DNA from 3 places in the Micromonospora sp. CPCC 205546 genome. Region 1 is predicted to be linked to each of the others. Evidence: riboswitches for the same ligand, from Rfam matches in the RefSeq annotation. Region 1 holds a riboswitch; each other region holds the start of a gene.
What was found. Region 1 has a riboswitch for cyclic di-AMP ahead of V6U77_RS11605 (coiled-coil domain-containing protein). Riboswitches for the same ligand answer to the same signal wherever they lie in the genome.
Positions count from the first base shown of each region.

Region 2: it holds a riboswitch for cyclic di-AMP, as region 1 does, so the genes downstream of both, V6U77_RS21410 (C39 family peptidase) here and V6U77_RS11605 (coiled-coil domain-containing protein) in region 1, are expected to answer to the same signal.
Region 3: it holds a riboswitch for cyclic di-AMP, as region 1 does, so the genes downstream of both, V6U77_RS04290 (coiled-coil domain-containing protein) here and V6U77_RS11605 (coiled-coil domain-containing protein) in region 1, are expected to answer to the same signal.

Region 1 covers NZ_JBAKHL010000017.1:64,263-70,269, reverse strand. Annotated here, with positions in the region: gene V6U77_RS11615 (HelD family protein) at 1-661, shown strand, start outside; gene V6U77_RS11610 (cation diffusion facilitator family transporter) at 738-1,655, shown strand; cyclic di-AMP (ydaO/yuaA leader) riboswitch at 1,809-1,940, shown strand; gene V6U77_RS11605 (coiled-coil domain-containing protein) at 1,954-3,030, shown strand; gene V6U77_RS11600 (SRPBCC family protein) at 3,118-3,585, opposite strand; gene V6U77_RS11595 (1-phosphofructokinase family hexose kinase) at 3,764-4,741, shown strand; gene surE (5'/3'-nucleotidase SurE) at 4,738-5,562, shown strand; gene V6U77_RS11585 (STAS domain-containing protein) at 5,631-5,993, opposite strand.
Region 2 covers NZ_JBAKHL010000049.1:1,035-7,041, forward strand. Annotated here, with positions in the region: partial or broken gene V6U77_RS21395 (CDP-glycerol glycerophosphotransferase family protein) at 1-269, shown strand, start outside; gene V6U77_RS21400 (MFS transporter) at 363-1,667, shown strand; gene V6U77_RS21405 (alpha/beta fold hydrolase) at 1,714-2,457, opposite strand; gene V6U77_RS21410 (C39 family peptidase) at 2,562-3,425, opposite strand; cyclic di-AMP (ydaO/yuaA leader) riboswitch at 3,669-3,808, opposite strand; gene V6U77_RS21415 (acyltransferase family protein) at 4,134-5,345, opposite strand; gene V6U77_RS21420 (hypothetical protein) at 5,342-5,482, opposite strand; gene V6U77_RS21425 (polysaccharide pyruvyl transferase family protein) at 5,597-6,007, shown strand, end outside.
Region 3 covers NZ_JBAKHL010000005.1:102,415-108,421, reverse strand. Annotated here, with positions in the region: gene V6U77_RS04300 (helix-turn-helix transcriptional regulator) at 1-286, opposite strand, end outside; gene V6U77_RS04295 (carbonic anhydrase) at 497-1,249, shown strand; gene V6U77_RS04290 (coiled-coil domain-containing protein) at 1,318-2,334, opposite strand; cyclic di-AMP (ydaO/yuaA leader) riboswitch at 2,339-2,469, opposite strand; gene V6U77_RS04285 (YibE/F family protein) at 2,636-3,982, opposite strand; gene V6U77_RS04280 (metal-sensitive transcriptional regulator) at 4,290-4,592, opposite strand; gene V6U77_RS04275 (heavy-metal-associated domain-containing protein) at 4,744-4,953, shown strand; gene V6U77_RS04270 (hypothetical protein) at 4,983-5,981, shown strand; gene V6U77_RS04265 (heavy metal translocating P-type ATPase) at 5,993-6,007, shown strand, end outside.

The DNA of each region.
Region 1 (6,007 bases):
GGCGCGCGAGCGTCCGGAGGACTACCGCGAGTACGCGCACGTGGTCGTCGACGAGTCGCAGGACGTCTCGCCGATGCAGTGGCGCATGATCGGCCGGCGCGGCCGGCTGGCCTCGTGGACGGTGGTGGGCGACCCGGCCCAGACGGCGTGGACGGGTGAGGCGGAGGAGCTGTCCCGGGCCCGGGACCAGGCGCTTGGCCGGCGCAAGCGGCACCACTTCACCCTCACCACGAACTACCGGAACTCGGCGGAGATCTTCGCGGTGGCGGCGGCCGAGATCCGCCGGCTGCACCCGGACCTCCCGCTGCCCCGGGCGGTGCGGTCCACCGGAGTCGACCCGGTCGCCCTGGCGGTGTCGCCGACGGAGCTGGAGAGCGCGGTCGTGGCGGCGGCCAGGACGCTGCTCACCGAGGTCGAGGGCACGGTCGGGGTGATCACGCCGGTGCCCCGCCGCGACGAGGTCGCCGGCTGGCTGAGCGGGCTGGGCGCGCCGCGCCTGCAGGTGGTGACCAGCCTGGAGGCCAAGGGCATGGAGTACGACGGGGTCGTCCTCGTCGCCCCGAGCGAGATCCGGGCCGACCCGGGGTCGGGGGTGCGGACGCTCTACGTGGCGTTGTCCCGGGCCACCCAGCGGTTGACCACCGTCGACCCGATCGGCTGACGCCACATCACTTGCACACATTGCGATGTGAGCATAGATTCGACGCGGATCCGGACGCCTGACGGAGGGTGGGCGCGTGGGCGCAGGTCATGACCACCATCACGGATCGGTCGCGAACGCCGCGCACCGCCACCGGGGCCGACTCTGGGCGGCGTTCGGGCTGCTCGCCGGCCTGATGGTGGTGGAGGCGGTGGCGGCCTTCCGCACGGGCTCGCTGGCCCTGCTCAGCGACGCCGGGCACATGTTCACCGACGTGCTCGGCATCGGCATGGCCCTCGCGGCGATCGCCGCCACCCGGCGCGCGGGCACCGACCCGCAGCGCACCTTCGGCCTCTACCGGCTGGAGGTGCTGGCCGCGCTGGCCAACGCCGCGCTGCTCTCCGGCGTCGCGGTCTACGTCGTGATCGAGGCCGTACGCCGCTTCGGCGACCCGCCCGAGGTGCTGGCCGGCCCCATGCTGGTGGTCGCCGTGCTCGGCCTGCTCGCCAACGTCGGCGCGTTCGCCCTGCTGCGCTCGGGGGCGAAGGAGAGCATCAACGTCCACGGCGCCTACCTGGAGGTGCTCGGCGACCTGCTGGGCTCACTCGGCGTGATCGGGGCGGCGCTGCTGATCGTCACCACCGGCTGGTGGTGGGCGGACCCGCTGGTGGCGGTCGGGATCGGGGTGTTCATCCTGCCGCGCACCTGGCGACTCGGGCGGGCGGCGCTGCGCATCCTGGTGCAGGCCGCGCCGGAACACCTCCAGGTCACGGCCGTGCACGACCGGCTGGCCGCGGTGCCCGGCGTCGCCGAGGTGCACGACCTGCACGTCTGGACCCTCACCTCCGGGATGGAGGTCGCCTCGGCGCACCTGACCATGACGCCCGACGCGGAGGTCGGCGCGGTGCTGGGCGCCGCCCGGGCCGCGCTGCACGAGGACTTCCAGATCGAGCACGCCACGTTGCAGATCGAGCCCGGAGCGTCGCCCGGGGCCTGCGGGGCAGTCGAGTGGTAATGAGGACAACCTTAAATCTGGGAGAGTATTGTTACCTTATGCCGGATTTGACGGTTAATAGACATGCACCGTGCGTCACCTGCGGTGCAGCAGTCACACCGGCACCGGTAGGCTCAGCCTCGGCCTCCGCCAGGCGGCACCCACCGGTGCCGGCGGTGGCCGCCGCCTAATCGCCCGCCGGGGCGAACCGGGGAACCATGTTCGTGGGGTGCATCCGCGTCAGCGGTAGGGATCTTCCGTCCCGAACCCGTCAGCTAACCCGGTCGGCGGCTGACGGAAGGACGCGTGTATGCCAGTGATGGCACCTGTACGACGACGTGCCGCCCGAACGGCGGCCCTGATCGCCACGATGCTCGCCCTCGGCGCCGCCGTGGCTCCGGCCACCGCCGCCCCGGCGGCGGCCGCCACCCGCGCCGGCCTGCTCGCCGCGGCTCCCGGCCAGGACGAGGAGGGTGGCACCCCCGCGCTGCGGGCCCAACTCGAGGCCGCCAGCAAGGGCTACCTCGACGCCAAGCGGGCCCTCGACACGTCGGCCAAGCGGCAGCGGCAGCTCACCGCGCAGCTCAAGACGACCGAGGTGGAGCTGGACGCGCGCACCGCCAAGGTCGGCGAGATCGCGGGAGCCGCCTACCGCACCGGGCGGCTCAGCGTGGCGTCCGCCCTGCTCAACAGCAACTCGCCGGACGGCTTCATGGACCGCGCCGCCGCCCTCGACGCGGTGGCCGCCAACGAGGACCGGGCCCTGCGGGAACTCCAGCAGACCCGGGACGAGGCCGTCCGCACCAAGCTCGCCCTGGACGGCGAGATCCGGGAGCAGCGTAAGCAGGTCACCGTGATGGCCAAGCGCAAGGAGCAGGCCGAACGGGCGCTGACGGTCGCCAACCAGAAGCAGCGGCAGCAGTCCTCGGGCGGGGGTGGCTCGCCGGGTGGCACCTCGAACAAGACGGCGAAGGCGGCGCCGCGCAACTCCGACGGCTCCTGGCCGCGCGAGTCGTGCAGCGTCAACGACCCCACCCCCGCCAACGGCTGCATCACGCCGCGCACCCTGCACGCGCTCAACCAGGCCAAGGCGGCGGGCTTCACCCGCTACGTCTCCTGCTACCGCCCCGGCGGCTCCGGCGAGCACCCGAAGGGCCGCGCCTGCGACTTCGCGGCCCAGAAGGGCGGCTTCGGCGGCGACGCCACCGGCGGCGACCGGACGTACGGCAACAACCTGGCGGCGTACTACGTGCGCAACGCCGACCGGCTCGCGGTGCTCTACGTGATCTGGTACCGGCAGATCTGGCTGCCGAGCAGCGGGTGGAAGTCGTACAGCGGCGCCAACGGCGACCCGTCCAGCGACCACACCAACCACGTGCACCTGTCGGTCTACTGACGCCCGCGCCCCGGTGCCCCGCAGCTCGCGGGTCACCGGGGCGTGGCTACGCTCGCCCGGCCGGGACGCCGCGCCCGTCCCGGGCGGTCAGCCCGCCGGCGGCTCGGGCGCAGGCGTGTCGAGGGCCTCGGCGAGGCGCGCGGCCAGCCCGAGGTGGGCGGCGCGGGCCTGGCGGAACGCGTAGCCGAAGAGCGGCGCGGGCGCGGCGAGGGTGATCTCCACGTCGATGTGGACCACGCCGTCGGGCTCCGCCCGCAGCCGGGTGCGGTTGCGCACCGTCGTGGCGGGCCGCTGCCGGGCCACGGTGACGATCTCGTCGGGCTCGTCGACGAGGACGTCGGCCCGGTAGGTGAGCGGCAGGCGTAACGGCCCGGCGGCCAGTCGATCGGTGATGTCGTAGCTGGCCCGCGCGCCGGGGCGGGGCCGCACCCGACGGACCCGGACGATCAGCGGATGCAGGCCCACCTGGCGGGCGGGGTCGGCGAGCAGTGCCGCCGCCTCCGCCACGGAGCAGCGCGCCTGCACGGTGTAGCTGAAGGAACTCCGCCTGAGCACGCGTCTCCCCACCGCCGATGGTCGCCCGATCGTCGCGCATGCGGGGGCGCCCTGGCAACGCCGCGCCGATCCCGCCCGGAGTCCGGACGTCCGGGCCACGCCCCCACTACGGTCAGCTCATGAACGACCACGTGACGTGTACACCGGTGGAGGGCGGTCGCATGGACGGGTGCGACGGATGAGCGGGCACGTGATGGTCTTCGCGCCCACGCCCCGGCTGACGGTGACCATCGACCAGCCCAGCGAGGCCCCGGAGCTGCACCTGCACCCCGGCGGGCAGGGCGTGTGGCAGGCCCGGATGGTGATGTCGCTCGGCGTGGAGGTGGTGCTCTGCACCGCCCTCGGCGGCGAGATCGGCCAGGTGCTGGAGCCCCTGCTGGTCAGCGAGGGAGTCGACCTGAAGGTGGTGGTCCGCGACTCCGGCAGCGGCGGCTACGTGCACGACCGGCGCGAGGGCTCCCGGCAGGAGCTGGTGGACGTGCCCGGCCAGCCGCTCAGCCGGCACGAGCTCGACGAGCTGTACAACCTGGCCCTCGGCGAGGGGCTGCGCGCCGCCGTCAGCGTCCTGAGCGGGCCGAACGAGCCGTCGCTGGTCCCGGCCGACCTCTACCGGCGGTTCGCCGCCGACCTCGGGGCCAACGGCAGCCGGGTGGTCGTCGACCTCTGCGGCGAGCACCTCGACGCCGTCCTGGACAGCGGCGTCTTCTTCCTCAAGGTCAGCCACGAGGAGCTGCTGGCCGACGGCCGCGCTGACGGCGACGACGAGGAGCGGCTCACCCGGGCCCTGTACGACCTGCACGCCGGTGGCGCCGAGAACGTGGTGGTGAGCCGGGCCGACAAGCCCGCCCTCGCCCTGGTCGACGGCGAGGTCTTCGAGGTGGAGATGCCCCGGCTGGAGGCCGCCGACCCGCGCGGGGCGGGCGACTCGATGACCGCCGGGGTGGCGGCCGTGGTCGCGCGCGGCGGTGACGTGCGCACCGCGATCCGTACCGGCGCGGCGGCCGGGGCGCTGAACGTGACCCGCCACGGCCTGGGCACGGGCCGGCTCGACTCGATCACCGGCCTGGTCGACCGGGTGCGTCTCGTACCGGCCGGCAGCCGGCCGCAGGAGCGCACCAGCCCCGACGAGCTGGCCGACCGGGCGGCCGAGCGATGACCCTGCGGGTGCTGGTCACGAACGACGACGGGATCGCCGCGCCCGGCATCCAGGCGCTGGCGCGGGCGGCGGCGGACCGGGGCCTGGACGTGGTCGTCGCCGCGCCGCTGGAGGAGGCGAGCGGCACGAGCGCCGCGATGACCGCCGTGGAGCGCGACGGGCACGTGGTGGTCCGCGAGCACCCGCTGCCGGAGCTGCCGCAGGTGCCGGCGTTCGCGGTCGGCGGCTCCCCCGGCTTCATCGCGCTGATCGCGGTCCACGGCGCCTTCGGCCCCCCGCCGACCGTGGTGCTGTCCGGCATCAACCGGGGTGCGAACGCGGGACGCGCCGTGCTGCACTCGGGCACGGTGGGCGCCGCGTTCACGGCTGCCGCGAACGGCTGCCGGGCGATGGCCGTCTCGCTCGACGTGCTCGCGGCCGGGGAGGCCACCGCCGCGAGCGGGGGCGCCGCGGTGGCCGCCGCCGCCCGGGTACGCGACGCCGAACGGCACTGGGCGACGGCCGCCCGGGTGGCCCTGGACCTGCTGCCCCGGCTCACGGCGGGGCCGACGGAGAGCGTGCTCAACGTCAACGCGCCGGACCTGCCGCACAACCGGCTGCGGGGCGTACGCCGGGGCACGCTGGCCAGCTTCGGTCAGGTGCAGATGACGGTGGCGGAGGCCGGGCACGGTTTCGTCCGCACCTCGTTGGAGGAGCCGGGGCAGGCCGTGCAGCCCGGCACCGACCTGGCACTGCTGGCCGAGGGGTACGCCTCGGTGACGGCCATCCGCGCGGTCACCGAGGTGGCGGACGTCGACCTGTCGGGCCTCGGCGACGCCTGAACGACGCGCACCGGGCTCCGGGCCGCACCGCCTCCGGTGGTGGCGCGGGCCGGCGGTGCCGACGGCGGTCAGGCCCCGGGGAGGACCTCGGGGGTGGGCGCGCCGGCGTAGTAGGGCTCGGGAGCGCCGAAGAGGCCGAGCAGGCCCGTCACCCAGAGCTGCCGGTGCACGAACCGGCTCGGCTCGGTGACGACGAGCTTGACACCGCTCACCTCGGCGGTCTGGAAGCCGGCGACCATCGCGCTGATGCCGACCGAGTCGATGAAGGTGACGAGCCGCATGTTCAGCTCGATCCGAGCGGGGCGGCCCTTGGTCAGGACCTCGGCGATGGCCTCGCGCACCTCGTATGCGGTGTCGACGTCGATCTCACCCCGCGGGGCGATCTCGATGACACCACCGGGCAGGACCGACTTCACGATCGACAGGCTCACGCGAGCACCTCCAC
Region 2 (6,007 bases), on a different contig from region 1:
CCGGCTCCGGCTACGTGCTGCGACGCGACATGTCGAACCTCGACGAGGTGCTGACCGCGCTGCTGGAGACCGACCCGCTGGCCTCGGCCCGGTGGGCAACCCGGAGCCGCTACCTGGGCGACTTTCCCACCGAGACGTACGCCGAGGCGTTCCTGGAGGCCGCCCGGCGGGAGCTCGACCAGGGCTGGAACCCGCCGGCCCCGCGGCCCGCCGGCGGGGCGGACCTGCCGGTCGACCCGGACGAGGCGACGCTCTCCCCCGCCACCTGACCTTCCCGCCCAGTAGGCCTTATTGCCACACTGCGGCAACTGCTACCTTCAGGCGACAAGCCGGTCGCCGGGAATGGCAGGCGGGAGGCCCGGGTGCGTACGATCAGACTGTTCCGGTCCATGTCCGGGCCGGTGCGGCTGCTACTGGTCAACCAGTGCGGGATGGCTGTCGGTTTCTACCTACTGGTGCCCTATCTCGCCACCTATCTGACCAACGACCTGCAGATGGCCGCCGCAGTGGTGGGCGCCGTGCTGGGGATCCGGACCTTCGCCCAGCAGGGACTGACCGTGGTGGGTGGCGCCGCGGCCGACCGCTTCGGCTGCCGGCCGGTCATCATCGCCGGCTGCGCGCTACGGACGCTGGCCTTCGCCATCTTCGCCTTCTCGAGCAGCGCCGTCGGGCTGATGAGCGCCGCCGTCCTGACCGGTCTGGCCGGCGCGCTGTTCTCGCCGGCCGTACGCACCTACCTGGCGCTGGAGGCCGCCGACAGGCGGGTCGACGCGTTCACGCTCTACAGCCTCACGAACACGGTCGGCGCGTTGGCGGGCCCGCTGCTCGGCAGCGTGCTCATCCTCGTCGGGTTCGGGCCGATGGCGCTCACCTCGGCGGTCATCTTCGCCGTCCTCACGATCGCCCAGGCGCTCTGGCTTCCGGCGCGGGCCCAGGAGGTGCCGGCCGGGCCGCTCCGGGCCAGCTGGCGGCAGGTGACCACCGACCGCCGGTTCATGGTCTTCACCGTCGCCTGCGCCGGCATGCTGACGCTGTACAACCAGTTCTACCTGCTTCTTCCGCTGGAGGCGGCCCGGGTCACCGGTTGGGCCAGTGCGACCGGAGCGGTCTTCCTCATCTCCACCGTGACGACACTGCTGCTACAGGTGCGGGTCTCCCAGGCGCTGGCACGCCGGATGTCCTCGCACGCCGCGATCGTCGTCGGCCTGCTGCTCTCCGCCGTGTCCTTCATCGCCGGCGCGGGCAGCGCGACCTGGTTGTCCGCCGGCGGCCGGAACACCGCGATCGCGATCGTCCTGGCGGCGTCGATACCGGTGGCCCTCGCCACGGCGTTCCTGGCGATCGGCCTCAACATCGCCCAGCCGTTCGCGCTCAGCCGTGCCGCCGACTTCGCCCGTCCGGGCCTGACCGGCACCTACCTGGGCGTGTATGCCTCCGCAGGGGGACTCGTCGCCGCTGGCGGCAACACCGTCATCGGCTATCTGACGGACCTCGGCGAACGCTGGCACCTGCCCGCCCTCCCCTGGCTGGCACTCGCCCTCCTCGCTGCGGGGTCCGCCGTCGCGATCACGGCGATCCGGCCACCACGCGTCCGGGACCAGGGCGGGACCGGGCACGGGGAGGTGCCCGCCGCGCGCCCCGAGGCACCGGCGACTGCCGGCTCTTGATCGTCGGCCACGTCCCCCGCGGCGCGGCCCCGGGATGGCAGACGGATCAGCGGTAGGGGTCGACGAGGTCCAGGACCGCCTCGGGGGCCTCGACGTGGGCGTTGTGCCCGAGGCCGGGCAGGGTGGCGACCGGCACGCCCAGCTCCTTGAGCTGCGCGTCGGTGACCATGGGATCGCGCTCGCCGCGGGCCAGCAGCACGGGCACGTCGGTCGCCGCCAGCAGGGCGGGCAGGTCCGGCGCCCCCACGCCGAACGCGGCCGGGTCCATCGCCAGCCGCCAGCGCCCGTCGGCCTGCCGCAGCCCGGCCTGCACGACGGGATGGTCCGGGGCGAGGAGGCCGGTCAGGCCGGCCACCCGCAGGTAGCGGCGGGCCGCCTCGTCGCGGCTGGCGAACCAGGTCACCGGCCGGGCCGCCAGCTCCCCCGCCTTCGCCAGCTCCGCCGGCGACCAGACGGCCTTGATGCCGATGCCGACCACGGCGTCGACGAGCAGTCCGGCGTCGCGGGCGGCCAGCGCCAGCCCGACCACCCCGCCGAGAGAGTGTCCCAGCACGACGAGCCGATCCTCCGCCGCCAGCCCGGCGGCGATCCGCGCGGCCAGCCCCGGGAACGAGTATTCCGGCAGCGGCGGCGACCAGCCGTGGCCGGCGAGGTCCGGCGCCAGCCACCGCCCCGCCCATCGACGCTCCAGCAGCGGCGCCCAGGGCAGCCACACGTCGCCGGTCGTGCCCATGCCGTGCAGCAGCAGGAGCACCCGCCGGCCGTCCCGGTCACCCGATCCATCGACCATGAGGCGCAGTGTGCCACCCGGTTGCCGCCCGAGCGAGGGACGTGACCCGGACACGACATCGGGCGCCGGCCCCCCGGTGGGGGAGCCGGCGCCCGACGCGTCGCTCAGGCGGAGTAGCCGCGGGTCGCGGCCCAGTTCGCCAGGGCGATGGTGCTGATCCAGTACGACGCGCTCGCCGGGTTCGCCGAGTCGGCGATCTTCACCAGCCGGCCCTCGTCCTTGTAGCCGACCACGGCGATGTAGTGGCCGCCGGGGAACGAGTGCCAGCCGCCGGCGGTGTCCGTCGCGCTGCCGGCGACGTTCACCACGACGCCCCGCCCGTCGCCGATGGCCGCGACGACGTCGGCCTGCAGCCGGTCCATCTGGGCCGGGGTCGCGGCGCCGCCGGGGATCGTCCGGGTCCGGTACGGGTCGCCCGGCACCGCCGCGTTCAACACGCGGGTGGTGTCCTGGGCCGAGTCGGTGCCCAGCTGGTCGGTGCCCAGCTGGGCGCCGAGGGCGTCCTGGCTGCGCGCGATGCCGGCCGCGCTGAGGGCGTGCCGGACGGCCGCCGGACCGCAGTTGTAGAAGGTGGTCTGGGCCTGGTAGTCGTAGTCCAGGGTCTTGGCGGCCGGAGGCTTCGGCCGCTCCGGCTTGCGGGTCAGGTCCGGGTCGGGGGCGGCGCTGGACGCCCTGGCCGAGGGGGCGGCGCTGGAGGCCGCCGGAGCGGCGGTGGACGGGACGGCGGCGGATGGGACGGCAGCGGACGGGGCCGTCGCGATCCGGGCCTGACCGCGCGAGGCGGCGGTGTCGTCGCGCGGTTCGGACGCGGCGACCGGGGCCTGCGCGGCGGCGGGGGCCTCGTCGGCCCCGGCCAGCAGCGCGCCCGTGCCCGACGCCAGCACGAGCGCCGCGGCGGACGCCACCGCCAGCTGGTACGGGCGCTCGGACGTGAGGCGGCGCAGGTGCCGCTTGAGGTGGTGCTTCACGGTTCTTCCTCCACGGGCTCGGGGGTGAGCGGCCGTCGATCCGCGCCGAGGGCAGGGCGGACCGGCCCCGCGGACGGGTGTCCGGGCGGGCGGTGGGCCACTCAGGGGATGCGCCCGGCAGGCCGGGCGACGGACGGTGACCGGTGGGTCAGCTCGTGGCCGGAGGGCGGACGAGCACGGGCACCGCGGCGCCGTGGAGACGGCGGGACAGCGGGGGGACGGGTGGGTGCTGCACGAGGATGGAGCTCCTTCCGACGCCGCCGACCGGGTTAGCTGACGGATTCGGGCGGGAAGAACGCCCTACCACGGGCCGCGGGCCCACGGATTCACCCCATGAAGCACTGGGTCCCCGGTTCGTATTCACGATTAGGCGGGTCGGCGCGGCGTCGCCTCTTGCGATCGGTTACCGCACCGGACGCGCCGACATTACTGGCCGGTCCACGGCCTGCCAAACCACTCCCACCTGCTTAAACATCGATCTGCGGCCCAGTTTTGCGGCACCCTGGCACTGACGCGACTCAATGGGACGACGGTATCCAGCGGAGCTTCGAGGCGGCAACGGGACGACCCGGCGCAGACGCCCACGCGACACCGGGCGGAAATGGGCCCCGCCGCGCCGAATGACGCTTTCCCCGCAGCGTGACCGGCGTCACCATGTCCGTTCGGCCGACCCGCCCTCGCCGACGCGGACGTTTTCGTACGGGGGCGTCAACGCGAGTCGACGTACTCGGTCCGATGCTCGGCCCGGTCGTCGCCCGTCCGGGGCCGCGGCACCGCGTCGCGACGCTGCCCCGGGGCCACGGTGGCGTCCATCGCGCGGGGCGCGGCCGTCCGGCGCGGGGTGAGCAGCCGCATCAGCGGAGTCTCGACGAACCGGTGCACCAGCCCGGCGAGGGCCAGGTTGACCAGCAGGAACCCGAGCACCACCGTCAGCCCCCACCAGCCGCTGAACCCGACTCCCCAGTCCCCGGTGAAGCGCAGCACGCTGATCATCACGAGCACGTGCACCAGATAGAAGGCGAAGGAGACCTCACCGAGCCAGACCATCGGCCGGGAACGCCACGGCGAGCGTCGCCCGCGCACGTCCGCGTCCGCGGCGGCGGTGATGACCAGGATGTACGCCACCGAGAGCAGCGCCGCCCACAACTCGGCGCGCACCCACTGCGCCGCGACGACCCAGGTGGCCACGAAGACCAGGCTGGCCACCGGCAGACCCGGCCCCCGCCACCGGCCGCGCCGCATCAGCTCGGCGGCGGCCACGCCCATCCAGAACTCCAGCGACCGTACGGGCGGGAAGATCTGCGTGAACCACCAGCGGCTCTCCTCGGGCGCCAGGGCCTGTGCCGGCCAGAGCGCGAGGATCAGCAGCGGCACCGCCACCACGACGCTCCACAGCGCCCAGGGCCGGGCCCGGCGGATCAGCGGCAGCGCCAGCGGCAGGCAGAGGTAGAAGAAGAACTCGCAGGACAGCGACCAGCTGACCGTGTTGATGCTGTAGAAGTGGCCCGGCCGGGGGTCCCATGCCTGCAGGAGGAACAGGTTCTCCAGCGCCACGCCGCCGTCCACCGGGTCGGCGAACCAGGCGGCGACCGCCAGGGCCAGCGCCCACAGCAGCACGTGGCTCGGCCAGATCTTGGCGACCCGGCGACGCCAGAACGCCCGACGGGTGTCGGTCGGCCGGGCCGACCAGACCAGCACGAAGCCACTGAGGATGAAGAAGAACTGCACGCCGGAGAGGCCGAGGGTGAAGACCCAGTTCACCACGGCCCGGTGGTCGGACTCGGCGATGATGCCCATCGTCCCGGCGTGGAAGCCGAAGACGAGCAGCGCGGCCACCCAGCGCAGCCCGGTGAGCGACGGCAGGCGGCTGGCCGGCGACGCGGGCCGGCGGGCCGGCGCGGCCGTCGCGGCGCCCGTCACGCCGGGCCTCCGGAGATCCGCAGGGTCACCAGCACGTACGTCTCCTCCTCGACCCCGTCGTCGGGACGTCCCGCGGCGGCCGCCCGGTCGGCACCGCCCGCCGGGCACCCTACCCGTCGGCCCTGGCGACCCCTCACGTCCGGCGGGTGACCGCCCCGTTCCGGTACGTGACGACGGTGACCGGCCGCTCTGTCCGCGTCGGACGGTGGCCTAGTATTCCGTGACCCAGGGCGACCGAGAGGCGGGGACGGATGCACCGGCGGATCCTGATGCGGGCCAAGAAGGGCCCGTTCGACGTCTACTCCCCTGAGGAGACGTACGCGCAGAACTGGATCGGCGAGAACAACGGCAACCTCGTCTTCAGCCACGCCGCCCACAAGCTCCTGCGCACCTCCACCGCCGAGATCACCTCGACCGAGTTCAAGGTCAACCCGCGGGACGCGGACATGATCAACGAGAGGTACGACGTCTACGTCGTACCGCTCGCCAACGCCTTCCGGCGCAGCTACGCCCACCGCGTCGAAACCATGACCAAGCTCATCGAGCGGCTGAAGATCCCGGTGGTGGTGCTCGGGGTCGGCGTGCAGACCGACGTCAAGGGCGACCGGGAGTACCTCCGCCCGATCGACGACGTGGTGAGCCGGTTCGTGCGGGCCGTCCTC
Region 3 (6,007 bases), on a different contig from region 1:
GGTCGCCGACCTGCCGGTCCGCCTCGGCGGGGTGCCGGAACCGCCCGGCGTGGTTGAGGGTGTACTCGTTGCGTCGGCCGACCCGGGTGCGGTGCAGGTAGCCGCCGGCCTCAAGATCGGCGACGATCGCCTGGGCGGCCCGCTCGGTGACGCCCACCTCGTCGGCGAGGTCACGGAGCCGGGCGGTGGGGTTGCGGGCGATGGCGAGCAGCACGTGTCCGTGGTTGGTGAGGAACGTCCAGTTGCGGGTGCTCCCCGTCTCCCCAGTCGTCGCCATGCCCGTCATCGTATGGCCCCGGTCTCGTGTTTTGCGCCGCGCCCTCGTGGCCCGGGGCGCGCCGGGGCCGGACTTCCGCCGTACCGGGGCTGCCGAACACATGAAATGCATATCACGCATATCTTGACGTACCTTGCGGTGCGTGTGACGGTGGTGGCAGCCCGCGTCCAGCGTCGGCCCGGGTGACCAGGCCGTTCATGTGCGGGAGCGTGGTGTCAGATGAGTCGTCCCGGATCGCCAGGCACTCAACCGGGCCCGGAGCGGGCGCTTCGGGCGTCGATCACGGGCGTCGCCCCGGCCGACGTCGGGGCCGTGTCCGTCGTTCCCGCGAGTCCCGGGCAGGCGCTCGCCGAGCTGCAAGCCGGCAACCGGCGGTTCGTGACCGGCGCCCCGCGCCACCCCAACCAGGACGCCGGGCACCGCGCCGCGGTCGCCGACGGGCAGCACCCCTTCGCGGTCATCGTCGGCTGCTCCGACTCCCGGCTCGCCGCCGAGATCATCTTCGACCGGGGCCTCGGTGACCTCTTCGTCGTCCGCACCGCCGGGCACACCATCGGCCCCGAGGTGCTGGGCAGCGTCGAGTACGCCGTCACGGTCCTGGGCACGCCGCTGGTGGTGGTGCTCGGGCACGACTCCTGCGGGGCCGTGCAGGCCGCACGCGCGGCGGACGCCACCGGCACCGCGCCGGTCGGGCACCTGTGCGCCGTGGTGGACGCCGTGGTGCCCAGCCTGCGCCGGGCCTCCGCCGAGGGCGTCGAGGACATCGACGGGATCGTCGACATCCACATCGCGTACACCGTCGAGGCGATGCTGGACCGCTCCGCCGTGCTCGCCGCGGCGGTGGCGGCCGGTCGGTGCGGGGTGGTCGGCATGTCGTACCGGCTGACCGCCGGCGAGGTGCGGACGGTGGCCGCGGAGCCCGCCCGTGCGGTCGACGAGCCGGAGCCGGCGGCCAGCGCCGCGCTCGCCTGATCCCGTACGACGACAGAGGGCCGCTCCCGCGTTCGGCGGGGCGGCCCTCTGTGTGCGTGTGGTCCCGGCTAGAGCAGTGACACGTGGACGTGGTCGGTGTGGTTCGACGGGCCGCTGTAGGAACTCCAGCCGGTCGCCGGGAACCAGATCTGCCGGTTCCAGATGACGTAGTAGATGCCGAGCCGGTCGGCGTTGCGGACCAGGAAGGCGGTCAGGTTGTTGCCGTACATGTAGGTGTCGTCGTTGTGCCAGGGGGAGAAGCCGCTGCGTTGCAGCGACCAGTCGCAGGCCCGGCCCTTCGGGTGCTCGTACGGCCCGCCGGGGCGGTAGCAGCCGACGAACCGGTTGAACCCGGCCCGCTTGACCTCCTTGTACATGTGCAGGGTGCGCGCGGTGATCCGGCCGGAGGTGGTGGGATCGGCCTCCGTGGCCGACAGCGGCTTCCAGTCGCCGTCAGCCGTGCGACCCGGTGCCATCCGGGCCACCGGCGAGGTGGCGACCACCTTGCCGCTGGTCAGCCCCCTGCCGCCCACCAGCGCGAGCGCCTTCTCCGCCTCGCGCTTGCCGCGGGCCATCTCGTTCGTCAGCTTCTGCTGCTCGCGGACCTCGGCGTCGAGCGCCAGCTTGGCCTGCTCGGCGCGGTCCTTGACCGCGTTCACCTCGGCGAGCTTCTTGGAGTTGACCAGGTTGAGCTCGTCGAGGGCGGCGGCGCGGCGGACGAACGAGTCGGGGCTGGCGGTGTCCAGCAGCATCGACACCGCGCCGATCCGCCCGGTCCGGTAGGACTGGGCGGCGATCTGGCTGACCTGCGGGGCCAGGGCGTTCAGCTCGGCCTGCGCCCGGTCGACCTCCAGGGCCAGTTCGAGCTGGCGCTTCTTGGACTTCGCCAGCTTCGCCTTGGCCTGCACGTAGGAGCGGTTCCGGGCCTCGATCAGGTCGTCGAGCAGCTTGGGCTCGTCGTCACCGTGCCCGGAGGGCTGGGGTGGGGTGGGCGCGGCCGCCGCCGGGAGGGGCCCGGCGAAGACCGCCAGGGCGGCGAACACGGCCACCACGGGCGTCAACCAGCGGCGTAGGGGTGCCGTCACAGTTTTCCCTTCCGTCGACCGCCGACCGGGTTAGCTGACGGGTTCGGGGCGGAAGTGGCCCCTACCGCTGTCGCGGATTCACCCCACGTACCTGGGTTCCCGGCTCGCCTGGTGGCGATTGGGCGGCGGCACCGCAGGCGCCGCTGCGCGCCTTCGGCGGTGACCGGCAGCGAGGTTACCCGAGAGCACTCCCGGGGATCTACGTCCCTAAGCCGACTAAATGCGTTATTTCGTAATGGCGGACGGTGATCAGTGACGCGTTTATCAGGCCGGACGTCCTGTCCGGTCACGTTGAGGAGTGTCACCATGCGGTGTCCGTGTCTCCGTTCCGGCCGGACCACCCGGGAGCGGCGGACGGCGTGTCGGCGGCGCGGGGCCCGCTGAGCGCCTCCAGCGCCTCGGTGCGGTCGGCCGCGGGTCGGGGCGCCGGCGCGGTCGGTGGCGCCCCGCGGTCGGTGGCGTCCCCGCCGCGTCGGCCGGCCGTGGTCACGAGGGCCGCCAGCCCGGTGGTCAGCGGCACGGCGGCGATCAGGCCCAGGGTGGCGACCGCGCTGCGGACGATCTCCTGGGCCAGGAACTCGGTGGTGAGCAGTTGGGTCACCGCCCGCGAGTCGGCGGTCAGCAGGAGCAGCACCGGCAGTGAGGCGCCGGCGTACGCCAGCACGATGGTGTTCACCGTCGAGGCGATGTGGGCCCGACCGACCCGGGTCGCCGCCCGGTAGAGCTGGACGCGGGACAGCCCCGGGTTGGCGTGCGCCAGCTCGGTGACGGTGGCCGCCTGGGTCACCGTGACGTCGTCGAGCACGCCGAGGGAGCCGATGATGATCCCGGCCAGCAGCAGCCCGTGCAGGTCGACGTCGGCCTGGTACATCGACAGCGTGGTGGCGTCCTCGCTGCCGAACCCGGTCAGGTGGGTCGCGGCGGTGGCGATCGTGCCGAGGACGCCGGTCAGCACCAGGCTGCCCAGCGTGCCGAGCACGGCGACCGAGGTCTGCGCGGTCACGCCGTGGGTCAGGTAGAGCACCACGAACATGATCAGGGCGGCGCCGACGACCGCGACCAGCAGCGGCGGGCTCCCGGCGCTGATGCCGGGCAGCACGAAGGTCAGCAGGATGGCGAAGCTCGCCGCCAGGCCGGCCAGCGCGGCCAGCCCGCGCCACCGTCCGAAGGCGACGATGGCGGCCGCGAAGAGCGCGACCAGCCAGATCAGCGGCTTGCCGCGCTGGTGCTCCGAGATGTTGTAGCTGCTGGTTGTGGGATCGGCGGGGTCGGTGAGTTCGACCAGGATGATCTCGTCGTCCACGGCGACGGTCGGCGCGCCGGGGCCCGCGGGCACCGGCGTCTGGACCTGCCGGCCGGCGTCGGGACCGTCCTGCACCCGCACGGTCACCGTGCCGCAGGGGCCCTCCGCCCCCGGGCTCCCCTCCGGGGTCTCCGGGGCCGGTGGGCACGGCTGCGTCACCACCCGCGTGACGGTGCCGTGGTAGCGGGGTGCGTCGGCGCCGTCCACGGGATCGGGCCTGTCCCACGGCCACAGCACCAGGGCCGCGATCAGCGTGGCGACGAAGAGGGGCACCACCGTCGCGACGAGGACCCGCCGCACCCCCGGTGGGGCGGACGGAGCGGGACGGGTGTGATCGGCGCCCATCGAGTGTCTCCCAACGAATCCGGGGCGTGGTACGCACCGGGCGTGCCGGTCGGTTCAAGGTCCCCGTGTGGCGGGACGGGATCTGCTCGGCGTGGTGCCGAGGTCACGTACCGCGGTCGCAGGCACCTGCCCGGCTGTGGGCGCCCGCAGCCGCCCGGCGGGGGAGGCGGCGCGGGCGTGGAATCCGGAGCGTCACCGGCCGAATGGTAGCCACCCCGGCATCCGGGCGCAGGTCGTGCGGGGCGGTGTCGTGGTGTGGCGTCGCCGTGGGGCCCGCGTTCGTCGCGGGGCCGGGTGCCGGGGCGGGTCAGCCGCGCTTCATCAGGCGGCCGACGGCGGCCATCATCTCGGTGGCCACCTCGTCGGCGCGGCCCTCGGCCGCGCCCTCGCGCATGCAGTGTCGCGCGTGCCCGTCGAGCAGGCCGAGCGCGACCTTGTCGAGGGCGGCCTGGATGGCGGAGATCTGGGTGAGCACGTCGATGCAGTAGCGGTCGTCGTCGACCATCTTCTCGATGCCACGGACCTGCCCCTCGACGCGGCGCAGCCGCGCGAGCAGCTGGTCCTTGGTGGCGGTGTAACCCCTGGTCGGGGTGGGCGTCGGTGTGGTCATGGGGTCGAGGATACCGTACCCCTCGGGGGTATGCTACGGTCGTTCCCGGCCGGGATACCCCCACCGGGTACCGGTAAGAGGAAATGGCAGCGGCTTGCCTCCGCTTTACCCCTGGGGGGTATAGGCTGGAGGCGTTCGAGAGGAGAGTGCGATGACCACCACGACGTACCAGGTGCAGGGCATGACCTGCGGGCACTGCGCCACCGCGGTCAGCAACGAGGTCGGCGCGATCCCGGGCGTCAGCGACGTCCAGGTCGACGTCGCCGCCGGTCGGGTCACCGTCACCAGCGAGGGCCCGTTGGACACCGACACCGTGCGCTCCGCCGTCGACGAGGCCGGCTACGACCTCGTCGGCGCCTGAGAGCGGGCACGGGGAAGACGAGGTACACCATGAACACGGCGACGAAGCTGAGCGCTTTCGCCCTCGGCCTCGCGGTGGTGTTCGGCACGACGTACGGGGTCGGTCGGGTGGCCGACCCCGTGGCGCCGCCCGCCGAGGCCCCGCACGACGCCGCCGGGGGGCACGGGAGCGACGGCGGAGCCGGACACGGGGGCGACAACGGCGCGGCGGCGCACCTGCCCGGCGGCCTGCTGGTCTCCGACCGGGGGTACACGCTGCGTCCCCTCGACGCCCCGGCCGGGCAGTTCGCCTTCCAGGTCACCGGCCCGGACGGCCGGGCGGTGACCGCGTACGACGTGGCGCACGACAAGCGCATGCACCTGATCGTGGCCCGCCGGGACCTCTCGGGCTTCCGGCACGTGCACCCGGAGATGGCCCCGGACGGCACCTGGCGGGTCGACTCGCCGCTCGCCGGTCCCGGCGTCTGGCGGGCGTTCGCCGACTTCACCCCGACCGGCGGCGAGGCGCTCACCCTCGGCGTCGACGTGACCGTCCCCGGCGCGCTGACCGGGCGGCCCCTGCCCGCGCCGGCGACCAGCACCACGGTCGACGGCTACACCGTCACCCTCGCCGGCGCCCCGCAGCCCGGCCGCACCGCCGAGCTGACCCTGACCGTGAGCCGCGCCGGCGCGCCGGTCACCGACCTGGAGCCCTACCTGGGCGCGTACGGCCACCTGGTGGCGCTGCGCCAGGGCGACCTGGCCTACCTGCACGTGCACCCGCACGGCGAGCCGGGCGACGGACGGACGCGGCCCGGCCCCGAGGTGAGCTTCTCGGCGGAGATGCCGTCGGCCGGCGCCTACCGGCTCTACCTGGACTTCAAGCACGGCGGCGTCGTGCGTACCGCCGAGTTCACCGTCGTCGCCGGCAGCCCGGCCGCGCCGGGTGTCCCGGCCGCGACAGCCGCCCCGACGGCGGGCACCCCCGCCGCCCCGAGTTCCCCCACCGCCGACGCCGGCCACGGTGTCCCCGGTCACGGGCACGACTGACGGGAAGCGTGATGACCACCAAGCCC